4 regions of the Mixta mediterraneensis genome follow, and region 4 is predicted to be linked to each of the others. Evidence: predicted binding sites of a transcription regulator. Region 4 holds the regulator's gene; each other region holds the start of a gene.
The links. Region 4 encodes CRP, which controls carbon source genes, mostly activating them, when cyclic AMP is high. Its sites were predicted from a motif close to ATGTGANNNNNNTCACAT; they were not measured.

Region 1: cdd (cytidine deaminase) is a predicted target of CRP. The motif match lies at 2,669-2,686, and genes of this name have one in related genera.
Region 2: garD (galactarate dehydratase) is a predicted target of CRP. The motif match lies at 1,937-1,954, and genes of this name have one in related genera.
Region 3: aaeR (HTH-type transcriptional activator AaeR) is a predicted target of CRP. The motif match lies at 1,917-1,934, and genes of this name have one in related genera.

What each region holds. Positions count from the first base shown of each region.
Region 1 is NZ_JASUAZ010000067.1:2,607-7,338, reverse strand. Features, by position in the region: gene metG (methionine--tRNA ligase) at 1-1,381, shown strand, start outside; gene QRY16_RS20555 (CidA/LrgA family protein) at 1,540-1,929, shown strand; gene QRY16_RS20550 (CidB/LrgB family autolysis modulator) at 1,922-2,614, shown strand; gene cdd (cytidine deaminase) at 2,734-3,624, shown strand; gene QRY16_RS20540 (NAD-dependent malic enzyme) at 3,806-4,732, shown strand, end outside.
Region 2 is NZ_JASUAZ010000003.1:123,897-128,628, forward strand. Features, by position in the region: gene QRY16_RS03730 (flavodoxin) at 1-161, shown strand, start outside; gene garD (galactarate dehydratase) at 198-1,757, opposite strand; gene QRY16_RS03740 (MFS transporter) at 2,272-3,618, shown strand; gene QRY16_RS03745 (enolase C-terminal domain-like protein) at 3,628-4,732, shown strand, end outside.
Region 3 is NZ_JASUAZ010000045.1:3,380-8,111, forward strand. Features, by position in the region: gene aaeB (p-hydroxybenzoic acid efflux pump subunit AaeB) at 1-558, opposite strand, end outside; gene aaeA (p-hydroxybenzoic acid efflux pump subunit AaeA) at 564-1,496, opposite strand; gene aaeX (p-hydroxybenzoic acid efflux pump operon protein AaeX) at 1,504-1,707, opposite strand; gene aaeR (HTH-type transcriptional activator AaeR) at 1,952-2,869, shown strand; gene tldD (metalloprotease TldD) at 2,903-4,348, opposite strand; gene yhdP (AsmA2 domain-containing protein YhdP) at 4,413-4,732, opposite strand, start outside.
Region 4 is NZ_JASUAZ010000020.1:5,376-10,107, reverse strand. Features, by position in the region: gene QRY16_RS13010 (YccS/YhfK family putative transporter) at 1-2,013, opposite strand, end outside; gene crp (cAMP-activated global transcriptional regulator CRP) at 2,071-2,703, opposite strand; gene QRY16_RS13000 (OsmC family protein) at 3,005-3,409, shown strand; gene QRY16_RS12995 (phosphoribulokinase) at 3,440-4,309, opposite strand; gene QRY16_RS12990 (YheU family protein) at 4,371-4,589, opposite strand; gene QRY16_RS12985 (hydrolase) at 4,593-4,732, opposite strand, start outside.

The sequences.
Region 1 (4,732 bases), on a different contig from region 4:
AATGCAGGAGTGGTTTGAGTCGGGCCTGCAGCAATGGGATATTTCCCGCGATGCGCCCTATTTCGGCTTTGAAATTCCTGGCGCACCAGGCAAATATTTCTATGTCTGGCTGGATGCGCCTATCGGTTACATGGGCTCGTTCAAAAACTTGTGCGACAAGCGAGGCGACATCGATTTCGATGAGTTCTGGAATAAAGATTCCACAACCGAGCTATATCACTTCATCGGTAAAGACATCGTTTACTTCCATAGCCTGTTCTGGCCAGCCATGCTGGAAGGCAGCCACTTCCGCAAACCAAACAATCTGTTTGTCCATGGCTATGTAACGGTCAATGGCGCGAAGATGTCCAAATCACGCGGCACCTTCATTAAAGCCAGTACCTGGTTACAGCACCTGGATGCTGACAGCCTGCGCTATTACTACGCAGCTAAGCTCTCTTCACGCATCGATGATATTGACCTGAACCTTGAAGATTTTGTGCAACGCGTAAATGCGGACATCGTCAATAAAGTGGTGAATCTGGCATCGCGTAACGCAGGCTTTATCACCAAACGCTTTGACGGCAAACTGGCCAGCGAACTGGCCGATCCGGCGCTGTATCAGACCTTCCTGGACGCTTCCGAAAAGATTGGCGAGGCCTGGGCAAGCCGCGAATTCAGCCGTGCGATTCGTGAAATTATGGCGCTGGCCGATCTGGCAAACCGCTATATTGATGAGCAGGCGCCCTGGGTCGTGGCGAAGCAGGAAGGCCGTGATGCAGATCTGCAAGCTATCTGCACGATGGGTATCAATATGTTCCGCGTATTGATGACCTGGCTGAAGCCCGTACTGCCTTCGTTGAGTGAGCGTGCTGAAGCGTTTCTTAACAGTGAATTACGCTGGGAAGCGATTCAGCAGCCTCTGTTGGATCACCAGGTGGCTCCGTTTAAAGCGCTGTACAGCCGCATTGAGATGAGCAAGGTAAACGGCTTGATTGAAGCCTCTAAAGAGGATGCCGCCGCAGCGAATAAGCCTGCGGTGACGGGTCCGCTGGCAGATGCGCCAATTGGCGAGACAATTACCATTGATGGCTTCGCTAAAGTCGATATGCGCGTCGCGCTAATCGAAAAAGCTGAACTGGTCGAAGGTTCTGACAAGTTGCTGCGTCTGGAACTGGATGTGGGCGGTGAGAAGCGTCAGATTTTTTCAGGTATCCGGGCAGCTTACCCCGATCCTTCCGTACTGGTGGGCAAGATGACCATTATTGTTGCCAACCTGGCGCCGCGTAAGATGCGCTTTGGTGTTTCGGAAGGCATGGTGCTTTCAGCGGGTCCTGGCGGAAAAGATCTGTTTGTCCTGTCCGTTGATAGCGGCGCTGTACCGGGGATGCCCGTTAAGTAAGTTTGTTAACTCTCTCCCCCTGGGAGAGAGTTCTTTTTCTGCATAATCCTGCGGCTCTCCCCTGCGCAATAACCGCCCCCCCCTTCCCGTAAATGTGATCGCTAGCACGCTAAGCCATTAATGCGTATGATGAAGCGCAGTGAAAACAGGAGCCTGTCATGCCCACCGTGCTATCTGTCTGCTGGCGCTACCTTCGCGCCTTTATCATCATTTATCTCTGTTTATATGCCGGAAATGGCATTGCGCTGTTACTGCCTGTTACGCTTCCCGGCAGCATCATCGGCATGCTGGTGTTATTCAGCTTGCTGGCTTTACAAATTTTACCCGTGGCCTGGGTAAAACCCGGTTGTCATCTCATCATTCGTTATATGGCGCTGCTGTTTGTACCGATTAGCGTTGGCGTGATGAGTTATACCGATATTCTGACCGCGCAATTCGGCCCAATTGTCATCTCCTGCGTTATCAGTACGTTTCTGGTATTAACGGTGGTGGGCTTAAGCGCGCACAAACTGCATACCCGCTCTGTGAAGGAACCACGCGATGAATGAGATGTGGTGGTCGCTCCCCTTAACCGTAGTGGCGTTTTTAATTGCGCGTCGCTTAGCCGCCCGGCTAAAAATTTCATTAATCAATCCGTTGTTAGTGGCGATGGCGATCATTATTCCCATTCTGCTGTTGTTACATTTGCCCTACGCCCGCTACTTTGCCGGCAGTCAATTACTGAATCAGCTATTGCAGCCTGCGGTTGTAGCTTTAGCGCTGCCTCTGTATGAGCAGATGCATCAGATTCGCGCACGCTGGAAATCGATTATTAGCGTTTGCTTTATTGGCAGCCTGACGGCCATGGTATCCGGCACCGCCATTGCTTTATGGATGGGAGCAACACCGGAAATTGCCGCCACTATCATGCCAAAATCGGTTACCACGCCGATAGCGATGGCGGTATCCGGCTCGTTACACGGTATCCCTGCCATTAGCGCGATTTGCGTGCTGATAGCTGGCGTGCTGGGGGCCGTTTTCGGGCATATGCTGCTCAATTTGCTTGGCGTTAAAACCAAAGCGGCACGGGGATTAGCGATTGGCAATGCTTCACATGCGTTAGGCACTGCACGCAGCGCGGAGATTGACTTTCAGGAAGGCGCGTTCAGTTCACTGGCGTTGGTGATCTGCGGCATTATTACTTCTTTGCTCGCGCCGTTTATTTTTCCGTTGTTACTACGCTGGATGGGCTAAAACTTTGCGAGAGCTCTCGCAAAGTTGAAACAAGCGAAACAGGTTGCATTGTCATAGCGATGGCGATCACATATAAACGTTATCCGGCATCTCGCCCGATTGATTTTTAAGAGGCTATTATGCATCCACGTTTCCTTCCTGCCTTTGACGCATTACCGTCCTTATTGCAAACCGCGCTTCAGCCCATTCTGGATGACACCGATTTTCATGCTGTGCTGACAGCCGATCAGGTCGCCAGCTTACAGCAGCAAACGCAGCTGGATGCCGATAATCTGGCGCTCGCATTGTTGCCACTGGCGGCGGCCTGTGCGGTTGCTACGGTTTCCCATTTTAACGTTGGCGCCATTGCGCGTGGCGTCAGTGGCAACTGGTATTTTGGTGCCAATATGGAGTTCGCTGACACGCCGCTGCAACAAACTGTTCATGCTGAACAGAGCGCCATTACGCACGCCTGGCTGCGCGGTGAACGTCGTCTGGAAACCATCACCGTAAATTACACGCCGTGCGGGCATTGTCGTCAGTTCATGAACGAATTGAACAGCGGTACCGCTATACGTATCAGCCTGCCGCAACGCGCCGTGAGAACGCTGGCGGATTATCTGCCGGATGCTTTTGGCCCGCGCGATCTGGAAATTACCACGTTTTTAATGGATGAGGTCGATCACGGCTACAGCGCCCAAGGTGATGAACTGACTCAGGCCGCTGTCGCCGCCGCGAATCGCAGCCATGCTCCTTACAGCCAGTCCCATAGCGGCGTTGCACTGCTAACCACTTCAGGCACCCTTTTCGCAGGCCGGTATGCTGAAAATGCAGCGTTTAACCCCAGCCTTCCACCGTTACAAGGCGCGTTAATTTTGTTGAATATGCATGGGGAAGCGTGCGATCAGATAAAAAGTGCGGTTCTGGCAGAAAAGAAAAATGCCACTTTAAGTCAATTTGCTGCCACCCAGGCGACACTTCAGGCACTTGGCTGTCGTGAGCTGTTGCAGATTGAATTGCTTAAAGCATAACCATCTGTCACACAATCCGCAGTTTTGTCACCTTTTATAAACAAATGCTGTACTTCTGTAGGAAAATTTATAGGATCTGGCGCCAGAATTAACTTCATAATAATTTCCCCTTCCAGGGACAAAAACTGGCGTTACCTTTCCGGCGTCACGCCAGACACTACTGCAACCGGAGCATCATTGCATGGAACTCGACTACGAAAGTAAACGTCCGCTATATATCCCTTACGCTGGCCCGATCCTACTTGAATTTCCCCTCCTGAATAAAGGCAGTGCCTTCTCCATTGAAGAACGTAATGAATTTAATCTCAATGGGTTGCTGCCTGAAGCGGTTGAAAGCATCGAAGAACAAGCGCAGCGCGCCTGGCGTCAGTTCCAGGATTTCAAAAACAATAACGATAAGCACGTCTATCTGCGCAACATCCAGGACACCAACGAAACCCTGTTCTATCGACTGCTGGACAATCATCTGGAAGAGATGATGCCCATCATCTACACGCCTACTGTCGGCGCGGCGTGTGAGCATTTTTCGGAAATTTATCGCCGTGCGCGCGGCGTTTTCATCTCCTATCCGAACCGTGATCATATTGAAGATATGCTGCAAAATGCCACCAAGCAGAACGTGAAGGTGATTGTGGTAACCGACGGCGAGCGTATTCTCGGCCTTGGCGATCAGGGCATTGGCGGCATGGGTATTCCAATTGGTAAATTGTCGCTGTATACCGCTTGTGGCGGCATTTCGCCGGCTTACACCTTGCCGGTAGTCCTTGATGTTGGTACGAACAACCAGCAACTGCTGAACGACCCGCTGTATATGGGCTGGCGTCATCCGCGCATTACCGGTGAAGAATACGAAGCATTTGTTAATGAGTTTATTCAGGCTGTTAAGCGTCGCTGGCCAAAAGTACTGCTGCAATTTGAAGACTTCGCGCAGAAAAATGCCATGCCATTGCTGGAGCGTTATCGCGATGAAGTCTGCTGCTTCAATGATGATATTCAAGGCACGGCTGCCGTTACCGTTGGCACCTTAATCGCCGCCAGCCGCGCTGCGGGTAGCCGCCTGTGTGAGCAAAAAGTGGTGTTCCTCGGTGCCGGTTCAGCCGGTTGCGGC
Region 2 (4,732 bases), on a different contig from region 4:
GCTACGATCACTTTTGTGGTGCCGGAAAAACATTTGACGCCCTTTTGCAGGAACAAGGCGCGCAACGGGTGGGTGAGGTATTGCTGGTGGATGCGGCAGAAGATCCTGAACCAGAAACAGTCACCTCGCCGTGGGTAGAAGCCTGGGGTAAATTGCTATAGCGAGTTGCGCGCTTGCAAATAAGCGCGCAACTCTTATCACGTCACTGGCGCTGGATTAAACACTGCCAGCTGATTACGAATTCCCCAGCGATCTGACCAGGTTTGCTTTCGGCCGCTGGCAATGTCCAGAATCAATTCAAACAGACGCCTGCCCACCTGCTCAATCGTCTCTTCGCCAGTTGCAATCGTCCCGGCATTGATGTCCATCAGATCATGCCAGCGCTGCGCCAGTGCATTACGCGTCGCCATTTTAATCACCGGGATCGCCGCCAGGCCATAAGGCGTTCCGCGCCCGGTAGTAAACACCTGCAACGTAATACCAGACGCCATCTGTTGGGTGCCGCAGATAAAATCACTGGCGGGCGTCGCGGCGTAAATCAATCCACGACGTGTTGGCCGCTGGCCAGGCGACAGCACTTCGACAATTGGACTACGGCCCGATTTAGCAATCGATCCCAGTGCCTTTTCTACTACATTTGCCAGACCGCCTTTTTTATTGCCCGGCGAAGGATTCGCACTGCGATCGGTTTGCCCCTGATCGAGATAATCGTCATACCACGTCATCTCTTCCAGCAGACGTTTACCCACGTCTTCATTTATTACGCGCGGCGTTAACAGGTGGATAGCATCACGCACCTCAGTGACTTCAGAAAACATCACCGTCGCGCCACAGCGTACCAGTAAATCGGAGGCAAACCCGACCGCGGGATTAGCAGTCACGCCGGAAAATGCATCGCTCCCACCGCACTGCATGCCAACGATAAGCTCGGATGCCGGACAGGTTTCGCGTTGACGCTGATTAAGGCGTTTTAAATGACGTTCTGCCACCTGCAAAATCTCATCGATCATCGCGCCAAATCCCACCAGCTTTTCATCCTGCAGGCGCACAATATCATTGTCATCCAGCGAGATGGTCTGTACATCAGGCGTGCCGGTCAGCAGACGCTCAGGCTGCAACTTTTCACAGCCCAGGCTCACAATCATCACCTCACCACCGAAGTTAGCGTTTAGCGCCAGATTGTGAATGGTGCGGATCGGTACGACCGCAGCGGGCGCGTTGATCGCCACACCGCAGCCGTAAAGGTGATTGAGCGCCACCACACCATCGACATTGGGATATTTAGGCAGCAGATCGCGTTCAATTCGCTGAACCACAAAATCTACCACGCCCGCCACGCAATGCACGCTGGTGGTAATACCCAGCAGATTACGCGTGCCAACGCTGCCATCCGTGTTGCGGTAGCCTTCAAATGTGTAACCTTCAAGCGCGGGCAGATCAGGGGGAATATTATTCGCCAGCGGCAGGCTGGCCAGTGGGGGGGCTTCGGGGAGTGCCACCAACGATTCATCAATCCAGCTGCCTTGTGCAATATCACGCAACGCGTAACCAATAATTTCGCCGTAGCGCACAATCTCGCTTGCTTCAGCGATGGCGCTCAGCGCCACTTTATGGCCTTGCGGCACATGTTCGGTCAATGTCAGGCCATCGGCAAAAGTCGTGCCTGCGGGTAAACCTTGATTGTTCACCACAATGGCGACGTTATCCGCTTCATGCACCTTGATATAGAGCGGCTGTTCAGTCGGGTTCGGGGTCATCGCTCACCTTCCAGTCGTTCGCGCCGTACTTTTGCGGCGCGGTGTAATGATGCTACTTGTCTTGTCACTCGCTCGGGATTGCTGGCTTCAGTATAAGGAGAGGTATCTCGCCATGCATTGTGCAATTGTCTGGCTTTAAGGCAATTTACAGCTCTGTTTTAGTGAAAACGGCTAAAAGCAAGTGAAGAGTCTCACAAAGCTTTTTATCACTGCGGCCTTTAGCATCTGTTCAACGAACTATTTCCATGTTCCGTGAGCCGCGCCGCAGCGTTATGTGCAAATGCCAGATAATTGGCATCAACTCCACATTATTCTCAGGCGTTCTTCCAGTGTCAGTGCGAAATCCTGTTCTTATACTGATTTTCGTTATCCAACGTTAGGTTATGTGTCACGACGCACTATCGGTTTGCCAATAACAAAATCGCCGTGTTTAACCCAACTTCTCTCTGATACCCAACGCGATGTGTATGCGGTCAGAGCGAATGTAGCTACCGCTATATTTCAGGAGTGCATCATGAATAGTTACAGCCAGGCCGCAGAATCGGTACAAAAACGTACTAATGCGCGCTACTGGATTGTGGTGATGTTGTTTATCGTCACCTCATTCAACTACGGAGACCGGGCCACGCTGTCCATTGCAGGGTCGGCAATGGCAAAAGATATTGGTCTTGATCCGGTTGGATTAGGCTACATCTTCTCTGCCTTTTCCTGGGCTTACGTGATCGGTCAAATACCGGGCGGTTGGTTACTGGATCGTTTCGGCTCAAAACGTGTTTATTTCTGCAGCATATTTCTCTGGTCGATGTTTACCCTGCTACAAGGCTTCGTTGGTCTCTTCAGCGGCTATACCATCGTCGTCGCGCTGTTCATGCTGCGTTTTATGGTTGGCCTGGCGGAAGCGCCTTCTTTCCCTGGCAACAGTCGTATCGTCGCGGCCTGGTTTCCGGCGCAGGAGCGTGGAACAGCAGTGGCGATTTTCAACTCGGCGCAGTACTTCGCCACGGTGATTTTTGCCCCCATCATGGGTTGGTTAACGTCACAAGTCGGTTGGGCGCACGTGTTCTGGTTTATGGGGGGACTCGGCATTCTGTTGAGCCTGATCTGGCTGAAAGTGATCCACGATCCCAACGATCATCCGCGTGTTAACAAGGCGGAGCTGGAATACATGGAGCAGGGCGGCGCGCTGATCAATATGGATCAAAAGAAAGAGCAGCAGCGAGTCAGCTGGAAGGAGAAGTGGTTTCAGATTAAACAGCTGCTTAGCTCGCGCATGATGATTGGCGTCTATCTCGGTCAGTATTGCATTAACGCCTTAACCTACTTTTTTATTACCTGGTTCCCGATTTATTTGGTGCAGGCGCGCGGCATGTCAATTTTGAAAGCGGGCTTTATCGCCTCGATTCCCGCAGTGTGCGGCTTTGTCGGCGGCGTGCTGGGCGGCGTCATTTCAGACTGGCTGATGCGTAAAACCGGCTCGCTGAACATTGCGCGTAAAACGCCTATCGTGCTCGGCATGCTGCTTTCCATCTCAATGGTGGTGTGTAATTACGTCGATACAGAGTGGGTGGTGGTGTTCTTTATGGCGCTGGCGTTCTTCGGTAAAGGCATTGGCGCTCTGGGTTGGGCGGTGATGGCGGATACGGCGCCAAAAGAGATCAGCGGCCTGAGCGGCGGCCTGTTCAACATGTTTGGTAACGCCTCCGGCATCATCACGCCGATTGCGATTGGTTACATCATTGCGATTAACGGCTCCTACAACGGCGCGCTGATTTATGTCGGTATCCATGCATTTGTCGCAGTGATGAGTTACCTGGTGCTGGTGGACGACATCAAGCGTATCGAACTGAAACACCGAACATAAGGACGCACTATGAATACGAAAAGTACGCCGGTTATCACTGACATGCAGGTGATTCCGGTAGCCGGTTACGACAGCATGTTGCTGAATATTGGTGGCGCGCACAATGCCTGCTTTACCCGTAATATCGTGGTGCTGACTGATAGCGCCGGGCACACCGGCGTGGGTGAGGCGCCGGGCGGTGAAACCATTTACCAGACGCTGACAGAGGCTATCCCGCAGGTTAAAGGTCAACAGATTGCACGCATGAATCGTCTGGTACAGCAGGTACATAAAGGCAACCAGTCGGCCGATTTCGATACCTTTGGTAACGGCGCATGGACCTTTGAACTGCGCGTTAATGCGGTTGCTGCACTAGAAGCCGCGCTACTCGATCTGCTTGGACAGTGCCTTGGCGTGCCGGTGGCGGAGCTGCTCGGGCCGGGCAAACAGCGCGATGACGTCACGGTGCTGGGCTACCTGTTTTACCTCGGCGATCGTCGTAAAACGGATTTGCCTTATCTTAGCGGCGAGAACGCCAGCCATGACTGGTATCACCTGCGTCATCAGGAAGCGCTCAACAGCGCTTCGGTGGTTCGTTTAGCCGAAGCCGCGCAGGATAAATACGGCTTCAAAGATTTTAAACTCAAAGGGGGCGTACTGCCGGGCGAGCAGGAAATTGAAACAGCAGTCGCGCTGAAAAAGCGCTTTCCAGGCGCTCGTATCACTGTCGATCCCAATGGGGCCTGGTTACTGGACGAAGCCATCGGGTTATGCAAGGGCATGCAGGACGTACTGACTTATGCAGAAGATCCCTGTGGCGCTGAGCAAGGCTACTCCAGTCGTGAAGAGATGGCTGAATTCCGTCGCGCAACCGGCTTGCCGGTGGCGACCAACATGATCGCTACCAACTGGCGCGAATTAAACCATGCGGTGATGTTGAATGCAGTAGAAATTCCGCTGGCCGATCCCCACTTCTGGACGCTGAGTGGCGCGGTACGTGTCGCACAGCTCTGTGACGAGTGGGGTCTGACGTGGGGCTGTCACTCCAATAATCACTTCGATATTTCGCTGGCGATGTTTACCCATGTGGGCGCTGCGGCGCCAGGTAAACCAACAGCGATAGATACGCACTGGA
Region 3 (4,732 bases), on a different contig from region 4:
CAATTTGTAATGCGCCACCAGCAACGAATCCACTTCCTGATCGATCACTTTCTTAATCGATCGCGGCGAGAAGATCATATCAGCAAGGATCGCGCATAAAATTCCTAAAACGATTTCGCTACAACGCTCAACCGCATATTGCGGTGCCAGCATCAGGCCGCCGCTGGCATCTGCGGTCACCACAATAATCAACGCGGTGTAACCGGCTAAACCGAGCGCGTAGGAATTTTCAACTTTAATCAGTGAAGAAAGCCAGACGCACAATCCGGCCCATATGCAGCACAACAGCAACATAACAACCGGTGCGCGTACTGTGGCAATCATGATAGTAAGCGCAGCAATACAGCCAATAAAAGTACCGATAATGCGCAAAATACCACGATAGCGCAGCGCGCCTGAATAAGGATCGCCACCCGCCGCAAAAGCGGTACCACCCGCCACGATCCCGGCGGTCATGACTGCCCAACGCGGCGTTTCAAGATTCAGATGAAAGCCAATCATCAGCGCTGCTACCAGCGCGAAGCATAGCTTTATCGGGAAACGCAAAAATTCGATCATAACGCTTAGCCAAACTCACGCAGGCGATTAAACAGCCGGGTCATCGGCGAGACGTTAGTGTGCTGCCGATCGTTTTTACCTGTAATCACCACCGTGGCGGTGGTGCCTGCCGGGAAGCGGTTACCCGGTTGCTGATCAAGACGAATACGCACCGGCACACGCTGCGCCAGACGTACCCATTCCAGATTCGAATCTATGGTTGCCATGCCTTTGGTGTCCACTGAGCTGCTGCTGTTAGTCACACCCGCCGCTATGCTGTCAACCGTGCCGTGCAGTACCATATTGCTGCCCAGTGGCGTAATTTCAGCGCGAAAGCCTGGCCGTACACCCCGTAATTTGGTTTCTTCCAGATAGGCCAGTACATAGAATGAACGCTGCTGTACCAGCGCAACCGCCACCGAACCGCGTGTAATGTATTCCCCTTCGAACACATTGAGATTCGTTACCCAACCGTCGGACGGTGCTTTGATCGTAGTGCGGTCAAGGTCGATTTTCGCCAGGTCACGCGTGGCGACAGCTTTCGCCAGCTGGTGCTCACTGGTTTGCAAATCATTGTTTGCTTGATCAATAGCTTCACGCGACATTGCTGTCGTGCCCAACTTATTGCGACGCCCTGCTTCACGACGTTTCTCACTGACCAATGCCTGATAATACTCAACGTCAGCCTGGGCTTCATCTAAGGCTTTTTGGTAGCGTGGGCGATCAACGACAAACAGCGTGTCGCCCTTTTTCAATAACTGGTTGTCGTGGATCGGTACATCCGTGATTAAACCGGTGACATCAGGCGATATCGCCACAATATCAGCAGCAAATTTAGCATCACGTGTCCAGGGCGATTCGGTATAGAACACCCAGGCGCGGAAAATAATGACGATGGCGATGATGACCAGCAGGATGGTAATCGCGTATCGCGCGATTTTTCTTATGAGCGCTTTCACTTAAACCTCAGACAAATAGACGGGATACAACATAAAACACACAGCAGTAAAGCGCTGTGTTAAAAAGTGCCGGATGCCAGACAAGATCATAAATACCGCTGGGCGTCAGCACGCGTTTCACTAACCAAAAAAGCATGAGTGAAATGATCAATTCAATGAATACGGGCGGGAAAGAGAGCCCAAACACGACAAATACCGGAAGCACACTCATCAGAAATCCTTAGTTCGACCTTGCCGGGATAATCCGTTGCCTGACTGATCGCATCATAATAGTGGCATGACACAACAGTGGGTCACCACATCCGAACCACAGATGGCTTAATAATAGCGTATCATCGGATGACATCAGACAATGAAGAACCACCGGGAAATACCCCGGCGCGCTTATAGTAACGTGCTTAACTATACGTTTTCTACAGAATGTGAACTAAATCACTTTTTAGCCAGAGTAAACAATGGAACGACTAAAAGGCATGTCCATCTTCGCCAAAGTGGTTGAATTGGGTTCGTTTACCGCCGCCGCGCGCCAACTCCATCTTAGCGTGTCATCTATCAGCCAAATCGTTGCAAAACTGGAAGATGAGCTTCAGGTGAAATTGCTTAACCGCAGCACACGCAGCATTGGGCTTACTGAAGCGGGCAAAATTTATTATCAGGGCTGTCGCCGCATGCTGGCAGAAGCGATGCAGGTCCACGAACAGCTTTATGCTTTTAATAACACGCCGATTGGCGTGCTGCGCATTGGCAGCTCTTCGACTATGGCGCAAAACGTACTTGCAGGCATGACCAGCGATATGCTGCGTGAATACCCCGGCCTGAGCGTGAACCTTGTTACCGGTATTCCTGCGCCTGATTTGATCGCTGACGGGTTAGATTTAGTGATTCGCGTCGGCACGTTAAAAGACTCCAGCCTGTTTTCCCGTCGCCTTGGTGCTATGCCGATGGTAGTGTGCGCGGCGAAAAGTTATCTGGCGCAATACGGCACGCCAGAGAAACCCAGCGACATCGACAATTTTGCCTGGCTGGAATACAGCGTGCGCCCCGACAATAATTTTGAACTCATCGCCCCCGAAGGACTGGTGACGCGTTTATCGCCGCAGGGCCGCTTCGTTACCAATGACTCCCTGACGTTGATTCGCTGGCTAAAAGCAGGGAATGGCATCGCCTATGTCCCCATGATGTGGGTGGCTGAAGAGATAAATGCAGGCGAAATCGATATTCTATTCTCGCAATACCAATCCGATCCGCGCCCGGTTTATGCGCTGTATACCGAGAAGGATAAGTTGCCGCTTAAAGTGCAGGTCTGCATCGATTATCTGACAGAATATTTTGAGCAGGTCGCCGAGCAATATCAGCAGCACCGTAAAAGCTAACAACCCGCCAGTTGGCGGGCTGTCAGATGTTTATCAGGCGGTACCGCCGATGGTAAGTTTATCTAGTTTCAACGTTGGCTGGCCTACACCAACCGGTACACTTTGTCCTTCTTTACCGCATACGCCGACGCCTTTATCCAGCGCCAGATCGTTACCCACCATTGAAATCTGTTGCATAGCTTCAATGCCTGAACCGATCAGCGTCGCACCTTTCACCGGCCTGGTCACTTTGCCCTTCTCAATAAGGTAGGCTTCGGAGGTAGAGAACACGAACTTTCCAGACGTAATATCAACCTGACCGCCGCCGAAGTTCGGCGCATACAAACCGTATTCAACGCTTTCGATGATTTCCTGTGGCGTAGATTGTCCCGCCAACATATAGGTGTTAGTCATACGTGGCATAGGCAGATGCGCGTAAGATTCGCGACGACCATTACCCGTTGGATTCATGCCCATCAGGCGAGCGTTGAGCTTGTCCTGCATATAACCTTTCAACACACCCTTTTCGATCAGCACGTTGTACTGCCCTGGTACGCCTTCATCGTCTACCGACAGCGACCCGCGCAGGCCATCAATGGTGCCATCGTCAACCACCGTACACAGATCGGAAGCGACCAGCTGACCCATTTTGCCACTGAATACAGAGGTGCCACGGCGGTTGAAGTCGCCTTCCAGGCCATGTCCGACCGCTTCGTGCAGCAATACGCCCGGCCAACCTGCGCCTAACACCACCGGTAAGGTTCCGGCAGGTGCCGCCACGGCAGACAGGTTTACCAGTGCCATGCGCACCGCTTCGCGCGCCCAGACATCAGCACGCACATCGCCGCTTTCGTCGGCAAGGAAAAATTCATAGCCTTTACGCGCACCTCCGCCACTTGAGCCGCGTTCGCGCTTGCCGTTATCTTCCACCTGAACGCTGATGGAAAGGCGTACCAGCGGGCGAACATCCGCCGCCAGCGTGCCATCGGTTGCGACAACTAACACTTGCTCATATACGCCGCTCAGGCTGGCATTCACTTCCTGCACCCGCGGATCGGTAGCACGCGCAACCTGGTCCACCCGATGAAGCAACGCAATTTTATCTTCACGCGTCAGGCTGTTCAGCGGATCAACAGGTGCATACAGCGAGCGATTAACCACCGCCGACAAGGTATGTGCTTTGCCATTACCTTGCTCACGCACGATGCTGCGCGCCGCTTCTGATGACAAACGCAGCGCATTCAGCGTAATTTGGTCAGCATAGGCGAAACCGGTTTTCTCACCGCTAACCGCACGCACACCTACGCCCTGATCGATATGATACGAACCATCTTTGATGATTTTGTCTTCCAGCACCCAGGATTCGTGAAAGCTGGACTGAAAATAGAGATCGGCATAATCCAGACGACGTTCTGAAAGCTGCCCTAACAGGGAAAAAAGGTCCTGCTGATTAATGCTGTTAGCAGTTAGCAACTGCTCACTTACCAGGTTCAGAGTCATCGTTTCTCACTCATTATGTGCTCGGATAATCATAGCCTGCGGTAATTCCAGTACGGCGTCAAATTCACTTGATAGCGTTTTCACGCGGTTTGCGTAGCACTTCATTGATTTCCGGTTTATCCAGCGGGCCGCTGATGTGGTAACGCAGCAGCGATATTTTATTCCACAGCGGGCCTAACACCTTACTGGCGGCAAAAACCGCCGCGCCCACTACCGGGTTAACCACAAAGGCGGCAGCGACCCCCACCGAAGCGGATATTTCCGGTGCCACTACCGCTTCCATATCAATCCGGCGCTGTACTAAATCCATTTTACCCTGCATAGCAATGTCGGCTTCCAGCCCATCCACCAGCAGGTTATCGGTGCGCATTACGCCATTTTCAA
Region 4 (4,732 bases):
AGACGAAATGGTATGCATCACATTCAGGTGTCCCAAAATGCGTTTTACATGCTGCTCCACAACCGTAATCGGCCCTTCATTGATATTTTCCGCCTCCTGTAGCACGTTGGTTTGTGAACCGTTACCGTCATATTCCAGCCGCTGCTGGCAGCGTTGCAATGCAATCTCGCACGACTGTAAATAGCGTTCCGCCAGCGCGGGTGTCAGCATAGTATGCTCGCGCGCGAGAATGGTCATGGCGTTGATGTGTTCTACAATGAACTGGCTATGCGTTACCCACATTCGCATATCTTTCAAATATTGAGAGTTGAAACCCGGCTCCTGCATCGCCTGATTCAGCGAGTTAAAGAGTGCATTGTGTGCCTGATTGACCAGTACGCGCTGATAAGCCAGCTTTTCAGCTGACTGTTCCGGGCCAAGCAACATGCGTAGTGCATCCTGATACGTTTCCAGCGCATCATGCGCGTTCTGGCGCAGCAAGCCGCTTTGCCACTGTGGCCAAAGCCACACCATGCCACCAAAGGCGATCAGGCAACCCATCAGGGTATCCATCAGTCGTGGTAGCAGGAACTGTGCGCCATTCAGCGACAGCGGTTGCAGTGAATATACCGCTGTGACGGTAAAACCAATGGTCGCCCAGCCATAAAATTTACGGGTAAACAGGTAACTGACGAAGGTGATAACGAGCATGATAAGCAGCACCAGCGATTCCGGTACGGCGAAGCGCAAAGTGGCAGCGGCAATCACTAAACCGGCAAATGTGCCGAGCGCGCGGTGTTGAATGCGTACCCGCGTAGCGCTGTAGCTATTCTGACTCACGAACATAATGGTCATCAGAATCCAGTAAGGTTTAGGAATATTGAAAAACATGGCCAGTGCGCTGCCCAACATCAGCATAACGGCAAAGCGGCCAGCAGTGCGCAGTGCAGCAGACTTGAAATTCAGATAACTACGCAGGGCGGGCAACAGCGGCAGGTGACGCTGACGATCGGCCATCAGGTCGCGCTGATAGAGTGGTTTTTGCGTGCGCAGGACGCGCGCGATACGGTTGAAATGATAAAGACAAAAGTTACCGACCGGGTTATCAGGGTGCTGGCGTGCAATTTTTTCCAGCGCGCCGAGCTGTTTATCCATGGCAAAGCGGTCGGGCAGTTGATGATAAAGAATGTTATCCGCCAGCACCCGAAGCCGGGACGAAATGGTTCTGGCATTCCAGCGGATCACCGCTTCCGCATGACTCTGCTCCACCAGCTTTTGCACCTCTTCCGGTTGATGCAGGCTGACAGAGATATGCTCCTGCAAATCCAATGCAACCTGAAAGGAACGCTTCAGGCGTTTATGGCTTTCATCGCCATTGGCCGACAACATATGCATCTGTTGATAACAGATGTTAATCAGATCGACCACTTTTTGTTGACGCGCCAGCAGCGGCGGCAACGCTTTTTCTGGATCGACGAATTGCGTCAGTAGCGTGTATTTCGCGTCGCAGTAATCGGCCAGCTCGCGATAGACCAGACTCAGGCTTTCACGCATCGGCTGCTCTTTCCACAGCCAGAACCAAAACCAGTTGAACAGGCCGTACCACAGCGTACCGCCAATATAGAGCAACGGCGGAACATACATCGGCATACGTCCCATCAGGCTCAGTGTGAAAATGGCGGCAATTAGCGAACCGGGCAGTAAACGCCCATGAAGCGGGCTGATTTCACCCGTCACGCCGAGCAATAAGGGTATGACAAGCAGAATGGCGGGTAGCGGAACGCCTTTCAGTGTCAGAAACTGCATAAGAAAACTGCCGAGCGCAAACAGGCTGCCGCCGACAATCAGGCGCTTAAAGAAGCGTTTATGGGGAGTATCGAGGCCAGCAATATTGCAGCAGGCAGGCACCAGCGAGAACAGCAGTCCCTTTTGCAGATCGCCAAACAGCCAGCCGAGTGCAACGGGCACGCAAAGGACCAGCGTCTGCCGCAGGGCGTAGTTAATTTCCGGATGATAGATGATTCGACGCCACATCAGCTCAGCGCAAATAATAACGGCGTGATGTTGCCATCACGCCGGGAGTGACAGGAATTAGCGGGTGCCGTAAACGACGATGGTTTTGCCGTGTGCTGAGATCAGGTTCTGATCTTCCAGCATCTTCAAAATACGGCCCACGGTTTCACGTGAGCAACCAACGATTTGGCCAATTTCCTGACGAGTAATTTTAATTTGCATGCCGTCGGGATGCGTCATGGCGTCTGGCTGTTTGGCCAGATTAAGCAGCGTTTGCGCAATGCGTCCGGTAACGTCAAGGAAAGCGAGGTTACCCACTTTTTCTGACGTTACCTGTAAGCGACGCGCCATCTGCGACGACAGTCGCATCAAAATATCCGGGTTTACCTGAATCAACTGACGAAATTTCTTGTAGGAAATTTCTGCCACTTCGCACGCGGTTTTCGCACGTACCCAGGCGCTACGTTCCTGACCTTCTTCAAACAGGCCAAGCTCGCCAATAAAATCGCCTTGATTCAAATAGGAGAGAATCATCTCTTTGCCTTCTTCATCTTTGATCAGAACCGCAACGGAACCTTTCACGATGTAGTAAAGCGTTTCAGCCTTTTCACCTTGGTGAATCAGCGTACTTTTGGATGGATATTTGTGAATATGGCAATGGGACAGGAACCATTCGAGTGTAGGGTCTGTTTGCGGTTTGCCGAGAACCATTCGCTATTATCCTCTGTTGTAATCGTGCCCAAAATACAGGGGACAATTTCCCTGTCAGGCGATGAAAGCTTCAAGCATTTTCCATTCTGGAAATTATTCGGGCTGCATTTGGCGCATGGCGCTTAATTCTTCCCGGCTTCGTCATCAGGTGACGAAAAATATTTTCAGCTCTGTTTGTAACACAGCTTTTGCCGACTGTCTTGTGTTGTCTCGCTTCAGCAAAGGGCGGATTTCTCTGGATTGCTGTTTACCAGGTGAAAGCGTACTCTGACGCAAATGATCAGGTTATGGAGGCTATATCATGCAGGCAAGAGTGAAGTGGGTTGAAGGTCTGACATTTCTTGGCGAATCGTCGTCGGGCCATCAGGTAGTGATGGACGGTAACGCTGGCGATAAAGCGCCCAGCCCGATGGAGATGGTGCTGATGGCAGCAGGGGGATGCAGCGCGATTGATGTGGTGTCCATTTTGCAGAAAGGCCGCAATGATGTAGTCGAGTGTGAAGTCAAACTCACTTCCGAACGTCGCGAAGAAGCGCCGCGTATTTTTACCCATATTAATCTGCATTTTATTGTGAGCGGCAAAGCGCTGGCTGACAAAGCGGTGGCGCGCGCTGTTGACCTTTCTGCCGACAAGTATTGCTCGGTGGCGATTATGTTAGGTAAAGGTGTGGAAATCACTCACAGTTATGAAGTGACAGAACTGTAGTTGCCGGAGGCCGATTTGTGGCCTCCCCCCTTATTCAATACGTTTGCCTTCCATGAGCCGTTTGACCAGCGGCCCCATAATTAACTCCATCGCCAGCCCCATTTTGCCACCCGGAACAACCAGGGTATTGATATGCGAGATGAACGATCCTTGCAACATCGCCAGCAGATAGGGGAAATCAATATCTTCAAGCGCCTGGAAATGGATAACCACAAAGCTTTCATCCAGCGACGGGATGCTGCGTGCGGCAAACGGATTTGACGTATCCACAGTGGGAACGCGCTGGAAGTTAATATGGGTGCGAGAAAATTGTGGCGTGATGAAGTTAATGTAATCTTCCATTGAGCGCACCACCGAATCCATTACGGCTTCACGAGAATGGCCGCGCTCGCTGGTATCACGTACCAGTTTTTGGATCCATTCCAGGTTCACAATCGGCACTACGCCAACCAGCAAGTCGACGTTTTCGGCCACGTTGTGTTGCGCGGTCATCACGCCGCCATGCAGCCCCTCATAAAACAGAATATCGGTATTGGCTGGCAGTGGCTGCCACGGCGTAAAGGTGCCGGGCACCTGATTCCACGGCACCGCTTCGTCATAGGTATGCAGGTATTTACGCGACTGACCCTGACCACTTTTACCATATTCAATAAAGGTTTGTTCCAGCAGACCAAAATCATTGGCTTCGGGGCCGAAATAACTGACATGACGTCCCAGATCGCGCGCTTTGCGGATAGCCATGTCCATTTCAGGTCGCGTGAAGCGATGAAAACTATCGCCTTCAAGTTCTGCCGCGTGCAGATCCCACTGCTGGAAAATCTTACGGAAGGCGAGGCTGGTGGTAGTGGTTCCTGCTCCGCTGGAACCGGTCACTGCGATAATTGGATGGCGGGCAGACATAGAAAAGCTTCCTGTGAGGTCGGGCGAAGAGCATTGTTAGCATGAATTCCTCGTTAACGCATTAGCCACGAAATTCATTGCGCGGCATGATATTTACCGTTTCATGCAGTTCGGACCACACTAATAGCACTTCGCCGCGCTCAAGCTGGCGGCGTACGTCAGCGACTTTGTCTTCCAGGCTGCGTTCATGCTCGCCATAGTCGGTTCCTTCGCGCAGCACGAAGGTTTCAATCAGATTTTCGAGGGTTTCGGGTGAAACCTCTTGCCAGGGAATAATCACAGATTAGCCATCCAAAAAAGGTGAAAGCCATTGTGGCACGCGCTGTTCCAGCCACAGTTGTGGCTGGAACAGCGTACCGCCAACAAATCCAACGTGGCCGCCATGCGACGTCATTTGATAAGTAATAGTGGCAGATAATTGGT